One region of the Clostridium sp. CTA-17 genome, then DNA from elsewhere that is predicted to be linked to it. Evidence: predicted binding sites of a transcription regulator. Region 1 holds the regulator's gene; the other holds the start of a gene.
The links. The regulator CtsR, encoded in region 1, represses protease genes until heat stress. The targets are predictions, from matches to a motif close to AAGGTCAANNAAGGTCAAAT.

Region 1 (7,262 bases):
CTTAGGTTCTGTTCCTATATATCCAAAGACTCCATTTATAGCAATTTCTTTTTCTTCTCCAGTTTTAGTATTTTTTATTCTTGCAGCTTCAACAAACTCTCCACCTAGAACATCAACTAAATCCCAGTTATACATTATTTCAATATTTTCCTTATTACTTGCAGCCTCTAATGTCTTAGCTTCTGCACGGAAATAATCATATCTTCTTATAACAATTACTTTCTTAACTATATTAGATAGATATAAAGCTTCTTCTAAAGCAGCATTTCCGCCACCTACAACGGCAACAACCTCATCTTGGTAAACTGCTCCATCACATACTGCACAGTAATGCACACCCTTACCTAGATATTTACTTTCACTTGGAATTGGTAATTTCTTAGGTGTAGCTCCTGTAGCTATTATTACAGCCTTTGGCTTATATATATAATCTCCAGTCTCTATGATTTTTTCATCATCTTTTAATGAGACATTTTCTATAAAATCAAATTCATCTATTATAGCTCCACAAGCCTCTGCTTGCGCTTGGATTCTATCAGCAAGATCATTTCCTGTTATTTCTGTAAATCCAGGATAGTTTTCAACTGTATAAGTCGATCTTACTTGCCCTCCAACTAAGTTATCTTCTAGAACTAAAGTACTTAATTTTGCTCTTGAAGCATATATTGCAGATGTTAATCCTGCTGGCCCTGCTCCAATTATTATTAAATCTAATTCTTTTATTTCTTTATCCATACTAACACTCCTTACTGAGGTTAAATTTATTATTTGTATTATATGATATATTATTCGATGTACCCCCTTAGGGTACCTGTTTTTTATTAATTATACTCTTTGTTAAACAATTTTTCAATAATAATTATTATTAATTATATTTTTCTTTGTTTTATTTTTTATTTTAACAAAAAAACTCTATTATATTCTGTGATTTAGAATACAATAGAGAATACCTTTTACTTTCTTTTTTTATATACTTTAACTTTTACTTTTTTATCTTTAAATACTGTATTAATTCCATCAATAGTTCTTTTTTCTACATAAACAAATAATAATATTATTCCAATTATTATTACTATGGTTGATGAACCCCACTTACTAGCATTTAAAAATACAGAAATTAATAAGACCCCTAATAAACCTATAGGCAATGCTATACTTTTACTTGCTTCATTCTTATCTTTTTCTGTCATATTCTGAATTGCAACATCTTGAACTTTAAAAAGCTTTAATTTTTGATTTTTCCAAACAAAAAAAGCTATTACAAAAGATAGTAATCCCATAAAAACACATATTAGCTCCATAAAATTCCCCCAAATCAATTTTTAATATAAAAAATAAGATTATATATATTTTACCATATATAACCTTATTTAACATTATAATCAAATAGTTTTTTTGAATTTTACAACATCATCTTCTAAGAAAACATCTACTTGTGATCCTCTTAATATATTTCCACTTAAAAGTTCTTCGCTTAATCTATCTTCAATATATTTAGTTATAACTCTTCTAAGTGGACGTGCTCCATATTTTAATTCAGTGCCCTTTTTAACTAAAAATTCTTTACACTCTTGAGAAAAGTTCAAAGAAAGTTGTAAATCATTTAATCTTTCTTTTAAGGAACATATCATAAGATCAACAATTTTTAAAAGATGATCCTTTTCTAGACTATGGAATACAACTATGTCATCTAACCTATTTACAAATTCCGGTTTGAAATTCTGTTTAAGCTCTTCTAACATAATTCCTTTCATTTTATCATAATCTCGTTCCTTATCCTCTTTAGCACTAAATCCAACTGCATTTTTCTTATCTAATTTATCTGCTCCAATATTTGAAGTCATTATAATTATTGTATTCTTAAAATCTACTGTTTTACCTTTTCCATCTGTAAGAACACCATCTTCTAATATTTGAAGAAGAACATTAAATATATCTGGATGTGCTTTTTCTATTTCATCAAAAAGTATTACTGAGTAAGGATTTCTTCTTACCTTTTCTGTAAGTTGTCCTCCCTCTTCATATCCTACATATCCTGGAGGAGCTCCAATAAGTCTAGATACACCATGCTTTTCCATATATTCAGACATATCAAGCCTAATAAATTTATTCTCATCACCAAACATAGCCTCTGCTAAAGCCTTACAAAGCTCTGTTTTTCCTACCCCAGTAGGTCCTAAAAAAGCAAATGATCCAATAGGCCTTTTAGGATCTTTAAGACCTACCCTTGATCTTCTTACAGCTTTAGATATGGTTCTTATTGCTTCTAATTGTCCTATAACTCTTTTACTAAGCTTTTCTTCTAGCTTAAGAAGTCTACTTGATTCTTTCTCTGTAAGCCTTTCTACTGGTATCTGAGTCCACTTTGAAACAACCTTTGCAATATGTTCTTTATTAACTTCGTATATTTTATTGTAATTTTCTTCTCTCCAAAGTTCTTTATCTCGCTCAAGTTCTTCCTGTAACATTAATTCTTCATCTCTTAACTTTGCTGCTAATTCAAAATCCTGTAATTTTATAGCTTCTTCTTTTTCAATTTTCAAGTTAGCTATTAATTCTTCCTGCTTAAAAAGTCTAGGAGGAACAATCATACTTTCTATTCTTACCTTTGCTGCCGCCTCATCTATTAGATCTATTGCCTTGTCAGGTAGAAATCTATCTGTTATATATCTACTTGATAAATTAACAGCTGCCTCTATAGCTTCATCTGTTAATTTTACATTGTGATGTACTTCATACTTTTCTCTTAATCCCTTTAGTATTAATACGGAATCTTCTTTACTAGGCTCTTTTACAACTACTGGTTGGAATCTTCTCTCTAAAGCAGAATCCTTTTCTATATTTTTTCTATATTCATCAGTTGTTGTTGCACCTATACATTGTATTTCACCTCTTGCTAAAGCTGGTTTTAATATATTTGATGCATCTATAGCACCTTCTGCTCCACCAGCACCAACAATATTATGCATTTCATCTATAAAGAGTATTATATCATCTGAATCTTTTACCTCATTTAGAACCTTTTTAAGTCTTTCCTCAAATTCTCCTCTATATTTTGCCCCAGCTAACATAGAAGTAACATCTAATGTAAATATTCTTTTATCCTTAATAATATCTGGTACTTCACCTAATAAGATCCTTTGAGCTAATCCTTCCACAACTGCAGTTTTTCCTACTCCAGGTTCTCCTATTAAACAAGGATTATTTTTCATTCTTCTACAAAGTATTTCTAAAAGTCTTTGAGTTTCATCTTTTCTTCCTATTACAGGATCAAGTTTATTTTTATCTGCCTTTTCTATTAAATTTATACCATAAAGATTTAATGTAGGCGTATCTTTTCTTTTTGGTTTTTCCTTTTCTTTAACACTTCTACTTTCCTTACTTGGAATTCTACCTAATATGTTATTTAACTTATCACTTATATTTTTTATATCATTTTTTACTATTTTAGTTAGAATTAAATTAGCTACACCTTCTTTTTCTTTTATTAAGGCTGATAATATGTGTTCTGGTCTTGAAATACTATGACCATATTCATTAGCAATTTCAACACTTCTATCTAAAATCTTTTTGCATCTAGGTGTAAAAGGCACCTCATCTAAACTATAATTTACCTCTCCAATTCCAACATATAGCTTAATAAAACTAAGTACCTTTTCTTCAGTTACATTGCTCTCTTCCAAAATTTTAGAACATTGTCCATTTTCATTAATTAATCCTATTAATAAGTGCTCTGTTCCCATATAGCCATGTTTTAGCATTAAAGAACTTTCTTTTCCCTTATTGATTACTATTTTGGAATTTTCATTAAAATTATCAAGACGCATCTTTTACCTCCCAATACCCTATAATTATGTGTTTAAAGCATTTCTAATAATTTTGGCTCTTTCTATTTTTAAACTTTGTATATCTCTCCTTTTAATTAATGAGTTATTTATAATATCAGGTTGAATTTCAATCATAGCAGAATTTATTGATTTTAAAGTAAGATCTTCTATAATTCCTAACTCAACTCCTAATCTTACATAAGATAAATATTTTAAAGCTTCATCCCTATCTATTGAATAGGTATTTCTCAAAATTCCTAAGGCTCTTAAAATATCCTCTTTTAATTCAATATACTCATCCTCTGAAAGATTATCTCTTTGGTTTTTCTCTCTTAAAATTAATTTATTAGTAATAGATATAAGAGAATCTAAAATATCTTTTTCTGACATTCCTAAAGTCTCCATATTAGATACTTCATAAATATTGCCAATATCTTTATTTCCTGAATTGTATATACTCTTTAGAGTAATTCCTTCTTCCTTCAAAGATTTTTTTATTATTCTTATTAAATTCTTTGAACTTAAAAGTGGTAGGTGTATAAATACCTTTGCTCTTAAAGCTGCTCCTAAATTTTTTATATTTGATGTTAAGTATCCTAATTCAGAATCAAAGGAATAGTGTATTTTTTCTTCAATTAAGTCATCTAATTTATCTGCTTGAGAATACACTTCTCTTAAACTTAATCCACTATTTGTACATTCTATCCCAATATGCTCTTCTTCATTCAGTAATATATTAAATTCTCCATTTTTATTCATTATAAAAATAAGATTATCCTTATTTTCAAAGTATTTTATTAAACCAAAATTTTCTTTGTAGTAATCTATTATTTTTTCTTCACCGTCTTTTAATTTAACTACATAACATTTATCCAAAATATCAATCTCTTTCAAGCGTCCTAAAACCATACTTAAAAGATCATTAAATTCCTCTTCATTTAATAGCTTAGTGAATTTAATTCCTTTTATGTTTCTTAAGATTTTAACTTTTGATGCAATTACTATGCTATTATCTAAGGGGCTAATCCATTGAACCACTATTACTATCCTCCCTTATACTCTCTTTTAAATCATGTATTTTTTTCTTAGTAATAATAGCTTCTTCATATTCCTCTTTTAGTATATTAATTTTTAATTTTTCTTGTAAATTTAAGATTTCTAATTTCTTTAAGTCCTTTTTTATTGTTTTAGGTTGTTTCCCTCTATGATTTATCTCTGCTTCTTCTAAATTTAATAAAAATATTATTCTATTTTTAAATACTTCATAGCATTTTTCACACCCTAGGAAATTATCCTCTTCAAAATCAGAAAATCTTGTTCCACAATTTTTACATACTAAAGCTTTATCCTTAACCCTCTCTTCAATGCACTCTATATAAGTATTTAAATCTAATAAAAAATCTTCTAAATTTATCTCCTCATCTTCTAGTGCAAGGCTCATTATTTCAATTGCACATTTATCACAAAGCATTAAGCTTTCTTTTTTCCCCTTAGTACTTTTTAATAATTGTATTGTTGCATTATTTTTATTACAACTCTCACAAAGCAAAATTTTCAACTCCCATAAATTACTTAAGCAATACCATAAGCAAAGCCTTAAAAATATCTGCCCTTGTTTCATTTATATTCTTAGAACTCTGAAGGGTTCTATCATTTATTGCAACCTTAGTAAGATTTGCTGCTTTCTCATCTATGATATTATGTTCAAGTAAATTATCTACAATGGCAGCTGCATTATGGTATGTAATCCCTGTACCTATCTCATCATAAATTAAATCTCTTCTATCAGCATGAACTTCATGAATTACTTTTTTTATTACAATGTATCCACCACCACCTCTTCTACTTTCAATTAAATATCCTTTTTCATAGGTAAATCTAGTTGTTAAAACATAATTTATCTGTGATGGTGCACACTTAAACTTATCAGCTAACTCATTTCTTCTTATTATTAAATTGTTATCTTCTGTTTGGTCTAATAAATCCTTTAGAAAATATTCTATTGAATCTGACAATTTAGCCATATATATCACTCCTCAAAATTTGACCTTTACTGACCTTAATACACAATATATATTAATACATTTGACATACTTAATCAATGTAATACACTTATTCATCTATTATTTTTATTTAAATCTCCTTAAATAAATTCAATTCAAATAAATTATTCTTATATTTTATGTTTATTTATATTATATGTGTCAATAATATAAATAATTTTTATAGGAGGATTTTTAATGAATATTTATTGGTTAGGTCATTCTTGTTTTTTAATAAAAACTAATCTTGGAAAACGTATATTAATGGACCCATTTGATATAGATATAGGATATATTCCCTATAAAGGTGATGTGGACTTAGTTACTATAAGTCATATGCACTTCGATCATAATTGTACAAAATACATTAATGATGAAGCAAAAGTATTAACAGACTTAGTTGATTATCAAAATACCTTTTGCAAAGTTAAATCATATTTATCTTTTCATGATGATTGCTTTGGATTAAAACGTGATAAAAACTTCATATTTAAAATTCTTTGTGATGACATAACACTTTGTCATTTAGGAGATTTAGGACATATACTTTCTTCTAAAGTTATAAAACAACTAGGACATATAGATATATTATTTGTTCCTGTAGGAGAACATTTAACTATTTCTGTAGAAAATCTGAAAAAGGTAATCCTAGATATAAATCCTGGTTACGTTATTCCAATGCATTATAAAACTGCAAAATTAAGTTTCTATTTAAATACTGTAGATAAATTTCTAATGGAAATGAAAGGTTTTAAAATAACTCATGATCAGGTTTTATCAGTAAATTCTGAATCACTTCCTGAAAATACTACAATAAAAATATTAGAGCTAACTTCCGAAGATATGATATAAAAGACTATATGCAAACTCCATTACTTAGGAATTTGATATAGTCTTTTTCTTAATGAAAGTCTTCTAAATCAACCTCTATAATTTCTTTTCCATGATTAGGTAGGTATTTATTTATAACAGGGATTACTACATCTAAATGTTGAGTAAAATCTACTATAATGTCTCCTTCTTTGGCCATTGATATTGCCTTTTTGATAGCTTCTTCTTCATCTATTATTGATAATACTTCTACTGATTTATTTTCAATTTCATTTATCCCACTTTTTATTAAATTAGTTATTTCTAGTTCCTCTCTTCCCCTTCTATCAAAGGTTTCTTTTATTATAATAGTATCTGAATTTTCACCTGCTATTCTTCCTAATTCTTTTATGTATTCATCAAGTCTATCCCCAGGTGATGAAACTATAGAAATTATCTTATTTCTTTTGATCTTATTAGCTAGGTAAAATAATTCCTCAAAGGCTTCTGGATTATGACCATAGTCCAATATAATCTTAAAATTTTCAAGTTCAATTATGTTTTGTCTTCCAATATTGTTATA
Region 2 (7,262 bases), on a different contig from region 1:
TTTTCTTTCATCTTTAAGACCTGCTCTAGCTCTTATTACAGCATTAGCCACTGCAGTTGTAGCCTCATCTTGACCTATTACTCTTTCTCTTAATTCTTCTTCTAGTCTTAAAAGTTTTTCTCTTTCACTTTCAACTAGTTTTGTAACAGGAATTCCAGTCCATTTTGAGATTATTTCTGAAATTTCATTTTCAGTAACTTCTTCTTTTAATAAAGCATTTTCATTGTCTTTTTCCATACTTGCTTCTTGTTCTTTTATTTTACGCTCAAGTTCTGGAATTTTTCCATATTTAAGTTCTGCAACTTTATTTAAATCATATTCTCTTTCATATTTTTCAGCTAATCCTCTTGCTTCATCTAACTCAGCCTTTAAGTCCCTAACTGCTGAAATATGAGATTTCTCTTTTTCATATTTAATTGTCATCTCATCATTTTTATCTTGAAGTTCAGCAAGCTCTTTTTCTAAAGAAACTAATCTTTCCTTAGATGCATCATCATTTTCTTTTGATAAAGCTTCCTTTTCAGTTTCAAGCATTAAAATCTTTCTTCTTATAATGTCTAATTCAGTTGGAAGAGAATCTATTTCACTTCTTATCATAGCACCAGCTTCATCTATTAAATCTATAGCCTTATCTGGTAAATATCTATCTTGAATATATCTATGAGAAAGTTTTGCAGCAGCTACTATTGCTGAATCATGTATTCTAATTCCATGGTGAATTTCAAATCTTTCTTTTAATCCTCTTAAAATAGATACAGTTTCTTCAACTGTTGGTTCTTCAACTATTACAGGTTGGAATCTTCTTTCTAGAGCTTTATCCTTTTCTATATATTGTCTATATTCGTCAAAAGTTGTAGCTCCTATACAGTGTAACTCACCTCTTGCAAGCATTGGTTTAATTAAGTTTCCTGCATCCATTGCACCATCTGTTTTACCAGCGCCTACAATTGTATGAATTTCATCTATGAATAAAAGTATTTTTCCTTCTGAACTTTGAACTTCTTTTAAAACAGCTTTTAATCTTTCTTCAAATTCTCCTCTATATTTAGCACCAGCTATTAATGCACCCATATCTAATGAAATAATTATCTTATCCTTTAGTCCTTCTGGCACATCTCCTCTTACAATTCTTTCTGCTAATCCTTCAACTATAGCAGTTTTACCAACTCCAGGTTCCCCTATTAGTATTGGATTATTCTTAGTTTTTCTTGAAAGGATTCTAACAGCTCTTCTTATTTCTTCATCTCTTCCTATAACAGGATCTAATTTATGTTGTTTTACAAGTTCTATTAAATTAGTACCATATTTATCTAAAGCTTCATAAGTTCCTTCTGGATCTTGTGAATCCACTCTTTGACTTCCTCTAACTTCATTTAAAACTTTTAGGAATCCATCTTTAGTTATGTTATTTTTTCTTAAGATTTCTCCTACAGCTCCATTTTTATCTATATCAATCATTGCAAGCATTACATGCTCAACACTTATATATGAATCTTGAAATTGTTTTGAAATTTCTTCTGCCTTTATTAATACTTCATTTATTCTTCTTGTAGCAGTAACCCCTGATGATTGTGCTGCTTCTCCTAAAACCTTAGGCATTCTATCTATTTGAACATGAATGTCTCTTTTTAATGACTCTATGTTAACACCCATTTTTTCAAATATATTAGGAATTAAACCATCTTTTTGATTTACTAATGCTGAAAATAAGTGAATTATATCTAATTGTTGATTATTATATTTAACTGCTATTTCATAAGCATCGTTTAAGCTTTGTTGTACTCTTAATGTCATTTTATCTGCATTCATTTTATCACCTCAATATTCTCTTTTTTGTATCTTATGTAATTATAATACTATAAAAGTCAAAGAAAGTCAAAGTCTATTTTTCACTTTCAGAATTTATTAATTAGTACTGTTTTTTTCTTATAATTTATTATTAATAAATCATTTATATAATTAATATTTAATTATAAGGAGGTTTTATTAACAAATTATTCATTTTTCTAAAAGCACTTATATATAATATTATTTAAAATTACTCTATTGTTATACTTACTATATGTTGGTATTATTAAACTATACTGACTTTACTTATAAACTAACAAGGACGGTGTTTTAAATTTGGAATTAAAAGTTTTTGAATTTACAAAAGGTACTTTAGAATTACTTAAGGATATGAAAAAAGATTTGGCCTATAGCGCAAATTTGCTTGATGATTTTTTCTACTCCTTACTAGAGAACTCTTGTGAAGGATTTTTTAATATATCAACTAGAGTAAAATCTGCTTCTAGTTTAAAAGAGAAAATAATAAGACATAATTATTACATAAAATATGATTCCCCTACGGATTTATTTAGAAACCTATCTGATTTAATAGGTGTCAGAATAGAATGTAGATTTATAGAAGATGAGGAACATATATTTAAATTTATAAGAACAATATTTAATTGCACTAATGAGGATGGATTTTCTTACTCATCGCAAAATCCAAATATATTTTTAGACCTTAGAGAACATCAACCTTTAAAACAAAAAAATGGTTTTGAATTATATAGAATAGATGGATTTATTCTAAATGAAGAAGAAAAGTTTAATTTTGAACTTCAAATAAAATCTATGGTAAATAATTTTTGGGGTGAAATTGAACATAAAATCATATATAAAAACTATAATATGATTTTAGGGGATAAATTTTATAAGAATATACTTAATTCTATTAAAAACAATTTATGTTTAATCGATAATCAACTTCTAACTATATTCAACCATGTTAATTCTCACATGGATAATTCTAATGGTGTTGGATTAAAAAAAGAAGGTATTGAAATTTTACTTTCTAAAATGATATATGATATATACTCTTCTAAAGTAAAACATGATTTAGGTATATCTGTTGATTTTAGAAATGCCTGTGACATAATAATAGATTATATATTTACTAAAAACAATTGTAATACTTCTCAAGAATATTATAATACTTTTGTAAATACCTCAGTAAGATTAAACGAAGTTTTTAAGGATTCCATATCTTTTAAAAACAAATTATCCATAGGTGCTGAGCCTCTATGTTTTGACTCAGAATTTTCTAATTCAATTGGTAATAAACTTGCCCATGCTATGAATTATGATTTTCATTGGAATTTATTCTTTAAAATACTATTTCAAATAGAACCTGGTAACAATAGAGAAGATTTTTATTCATTTATAAGATACTTAAAGACTATTTTTTCTAATAGAGATTCTTATCTAAATCTTTATTTAACTTTTTCAGCGGAAGAAGTATCAGTAATAAAGGAAGATATTTTATTTTCTTTAAATAAGGCATTCTTAGAAATTGACTCTATAAAATTTATTTATAGGGATAAACTTTCTGAAATATTCAATCACATAGATGATTATGTTAAATTCCTATGTGAAGGCATAGATTCTTACGAAAATTATGCAAGTCACAAATATCTTTACACAGAATATCTTTATCTTACTATATTAAGTTCTTTTAATATGGACTTAGATAAGAATTCTATATTAGAATTTGCTAGTGAACTCAAAAATAGCAAATGTAAACTTAGAATAAGCTATAAGGGAATAAAGCTTTTAGCATCTACCCCTGAAAATTGTACTGTCAACATAAATGAACTTTTAGAACAAATATATATAAGGTAACATTTTTAGTTTATCAGTCTAATATATATTAAAAAAATTTAGACTGATAAACTTTTTTAAATACAAAGGAGGAATTCTTATGCACTTATTTTTAAATATAATATTCTTAATAAATATTGTATTTATTATTTCCATAATCTTTATTGAAAGGAGAAATCCACAAACTACTTGGGCTTGGATTTTAATATTAACCTTTCTACCCATATTAGGATTTATAATCTACATTTTATTTGGTCAAAATATTACACGTGAAAAAAACTTTAAGAGAAAAATTCTAGATGACAAAACAAAACAAAAATATTTAAATTCATTTAAGTCTAACTACAAACTAGATGATATTTCTTTAAAATATAAAGACTTAATAATGATGAACTTCAATAATGACAACTCAACCTACACTCAACGTAATGATATAGATTTATATTTTGATGCTAATAGTCTTTTTGAAGAAATGATTGATGAAATAAATAAAGCCGAAAAATTTATTCATATGGAATTTTATATTTTTAAAAGCGACGAAATAGGCAAAAAAATCTTACAAGCCCTAACTAAGAAAGCTAAAGAAGGTGTTGAAGTAAAATTACTAGTAGATTCTATTGGTAACTCTATACACAAAAAAGATATAGATAAATTAAAGGCAGCTGGTGGAGATTTTAAAATATTTTTTCCTGGCTTTTGCAAATATATAAACTTGAGAATTAACTATAGAAATCATAGAAAAATACTTATTATAGATAGCAAAGTAGCTTTTTTAGGTGGCTTTAATATAGGTGATGAGTATCTTGGAAAGGATAAAAATATTGGTTATTGGCGTGATACTCATACTAAAATAAAAGGCCTTGCTATTAATGATCTAGAAGGAAGATTCCTTTTAGATTGGAGTTATGCTAATGAATCAGATTTAGACATAGATTTAAAAAAATATTTTATAAATCCTCATTCAACTGATTTGCCAAAGAAGATTATTGGATCTCAAATAGTTTCTTCTGGTCCTGACCATACTGAACAACAAATAAAAAATGGATATTTTAAAATTATAAATTCAGCTAAGAAAAATTTATTCATACAAACTCCTTATTTTGTCCTTGATGAACCTATGCTTGAAGCTTTAAGACTTGCTGCCTTATCTGGAGTTGATGTAAAAATAATGCTACCTGGTAATCCTGATCATAAATTTATGGGATGGATAGCAAACTCTTATTTTGAATCCTTATTAAATGCTGGTGCAAAGATCTACTTATATGAAAAGGGCTTTCTTCACGCTAAAACCATAGTGGCAGACTCTTCTATATGTAGTGTAGGAACAGCTAACATGGATATAAGAAGCTTTTCTTTAAACTTTGAAAGCAATATATTTATATATAATGAAGCTATTTCAAAATCTATGGAAGAACAATTCTTTAAAGACCTAAAGGTGTGTACTAAAGTAACCCTTGAAAGTTTTGAAAAACGATCTATTATATCACGAATTGGAGAATCCATAATAAGATTAGTATCTCCTTTAATGTAGAAAAATACAGTGTATGTTTTGCCATACACTGTATTTTTTATTAATAATAAGTTACAAAACTTTAAATTATATTAATTAACCACGATTTTAAAATAATATTGATTTCTAGATATAAAAGGCTATCTTAATAATCTATTAGAATTTTATTATTTATAGTAATTCTAATTTTCTTTAAAATAAGCTTTAATATCATCACCTAACTCTACCATTATCATCTTATCCATGTTTTTATTTGCCTTTGGATAATCATATCTATAATGAGAACCTCTACTTTCTTTTCTAAGGTCAATTGCTTTTAATATAGCCTTGCATAATAATATATTATTTTCTAATCTATATGAGTTTCTTAAACTCTCCATATTTACTTCTTTCTTATATACAAACCCCTTAGATATTTCCTCTAATTTTAAAAGTGAATTTTTAACACCTACTTCACTTTTTTCTATCATTGCATTTTTAAACATAATTTCTTGAACTTCTAAAATAAGATCCTCTGCTCCTTCTATTTCATAAACTTCAAATTCTACTTCTTCTTTTTCACTTAAACCTTTACTAGAAGCATATCTACTAGCACTTTTTCCAGCTATTTTACCAAAAACAAGACCATTTGCTGTAGATAATCCCCCTATTCTGTCTGCACCATGCATACCACCTGTACATTCTCCAGCTGCAAATAATCCCTCTACCTTTGTTTCTGACCATTTATTTATGCTAATTCCTCCATTAGCTGCATGAAAAAATATTCCAATATTTATTTCATCATCTGGAGTAAGATGTTTATTTTCCTTTAACCATTTAAAATAAACTTCAATAAATTCTGGCATATTATTCTTTAGACTATCTTTATATCTAACAGTAACTCCATTTTTATTTTTCATAAACTCTTTAAATATAACATAGTCAATATCCTTAGAGTCTAATCTTGAAGTAAAAGGTCCATAAGTCGATCTTTTTTCAAGCTTTTCTCTTAGGTTTTCTATATCTTTAAATACATCTTCTCCCTCTTCATTTCTAGCTTCTATATATTTAAAGGTTTTCTCATTAAATATAGTTTTTGGACAGGGCTTTATATATCCTGGCATCATTTGCATAAATTCTATATTTGTTAAGTTACACCCAACCTTTAAAGCTAAAGCTTGTCCCATACCTGTTATATCTGTAGTATTTAACCTATATTTAAATAAACCACCTATACCTCCTGAGGCAATTACAAGTGCTTTACATTTTATAAACTCAAGCTTATTTAAACTGTTAATAAGTATTACACCTATAATCTTATTATCTTCCTTTACTATTTCAATTACCTCTGAAAAAGGATATTCCAAAACTTCATTGCTCTTTAACTTATTGTCTAAAACTTTTTTTGCACTTTCAAATAAAATACCATTCCAATTTCTATTTTTATGATCAAAACATGGAATAAATTCTTTTTCTCCTGAATTATTAGCTTCTTTAAGCTTAACACCCATTTCTTTTAATAAATCTATACTTGGATTAATATTTTTAACAAAGGTTTCTACTAATTCCTCATCAACAACATTGCACCCAACTTCTTTAATTGTCTTAGCTAAATCTTCTTCATCATTTCTATCCTCTGGCCCTATTAAACCTAAGCCCCATGTACCAGGATAAAAGCTTGACCCTGAAAAGATATTTGAACTACTTGAGATTATTACCTTTTGACCATTATTAGAGGCTTCAATTGCTGCCATAATTCCTGCAATTCCAGCTCCCATTACAAAAACATCACATACTTTATCTTTTTTTAACTTCACTTTTTCTCTCATAAATACCCCACTTAATTAAAATTTCTAATTATAAAATTAAAGCTGATTTATAGGTATATAAATATCTTAATTAAGAAGAAAATTTCTAATACAAAAACATATAAGTATATTAAATTTGTAATAAAGCTTCCTATTAAATTAAGTCTTTTCTTAAATATATACCTAAAAATCAGCATTCATTTAAAACTTTTTAAATTTTATTATCCTTCAAAACTTTCAAAAGCTTCTAAGAATTTATCTATATGTTCTTCTGTATGTTTTACACTTAAGAACATTGCTTCAAATTGTGATGGTGGTAT

Region 2: a site for CtsR is predicted at 1,862-1,881, ahead of clpB (ATP-dependent chaperone ClpB). Genes of this name have one in related genera too.

Annotation. Positions count from the first base shown of each region.
Region 1 covers NZ_BAAABF010000014.1:16,864-24,125, forward strand. Annotated here, with positions in the region: gene trxB (thioredoxin-disulfide reductase) at 1-735, opposite strand, end outside; gene ACYUCG_RS14600 (hypothetical protein) at 954-1,301, opposite strand; gene ACYUCG_RS14605 (ATP-dependent Clp protease ATP-binding subunit) at 1,383-3,827, opposite strand; gene ACYUCG_RS14610 (protein arginine kinase) at 3,852-4,865, opposite strand; gene ACYUCG_RS14615 (hypothetical protein) at 4,849-5,376, opposite strand; gene ACYUCG_RS14620 (CtsR family transcriptional regulator) at 5,396-5,851, opposite strand; gene ACYUCG_RS14625 (MBL fold metallo-hydrolase) at 6,068-6,721, shown strand; gene ACYUCG_RS14630 (Mur ligase family protein) at 6,771-7,262, opposite strand, start outside.
Region 2 covers NZ_BAAABF010000002.1:225,106-232,367, reverse strand. Annotated here, with positions in the region: gene clpB (ATP-dependent chaperone ClpB) at 1-1,809, opposite strand, end outside; gene ACYUCG_RS05335 (GTP pyrophosphokinase) at 2,125-3,666, shown strand; gene cls (cardiolipin synthase) at 3,746-5,176, shown strand; gene ACYUCG_RS05325 (FAD-binding protein) at 5,338-6,963, opposite strand; gene hemL (glutamate-1-semialdehyde 2,1-aminomutase) at 7,164-7,262, opposite strand, start outside.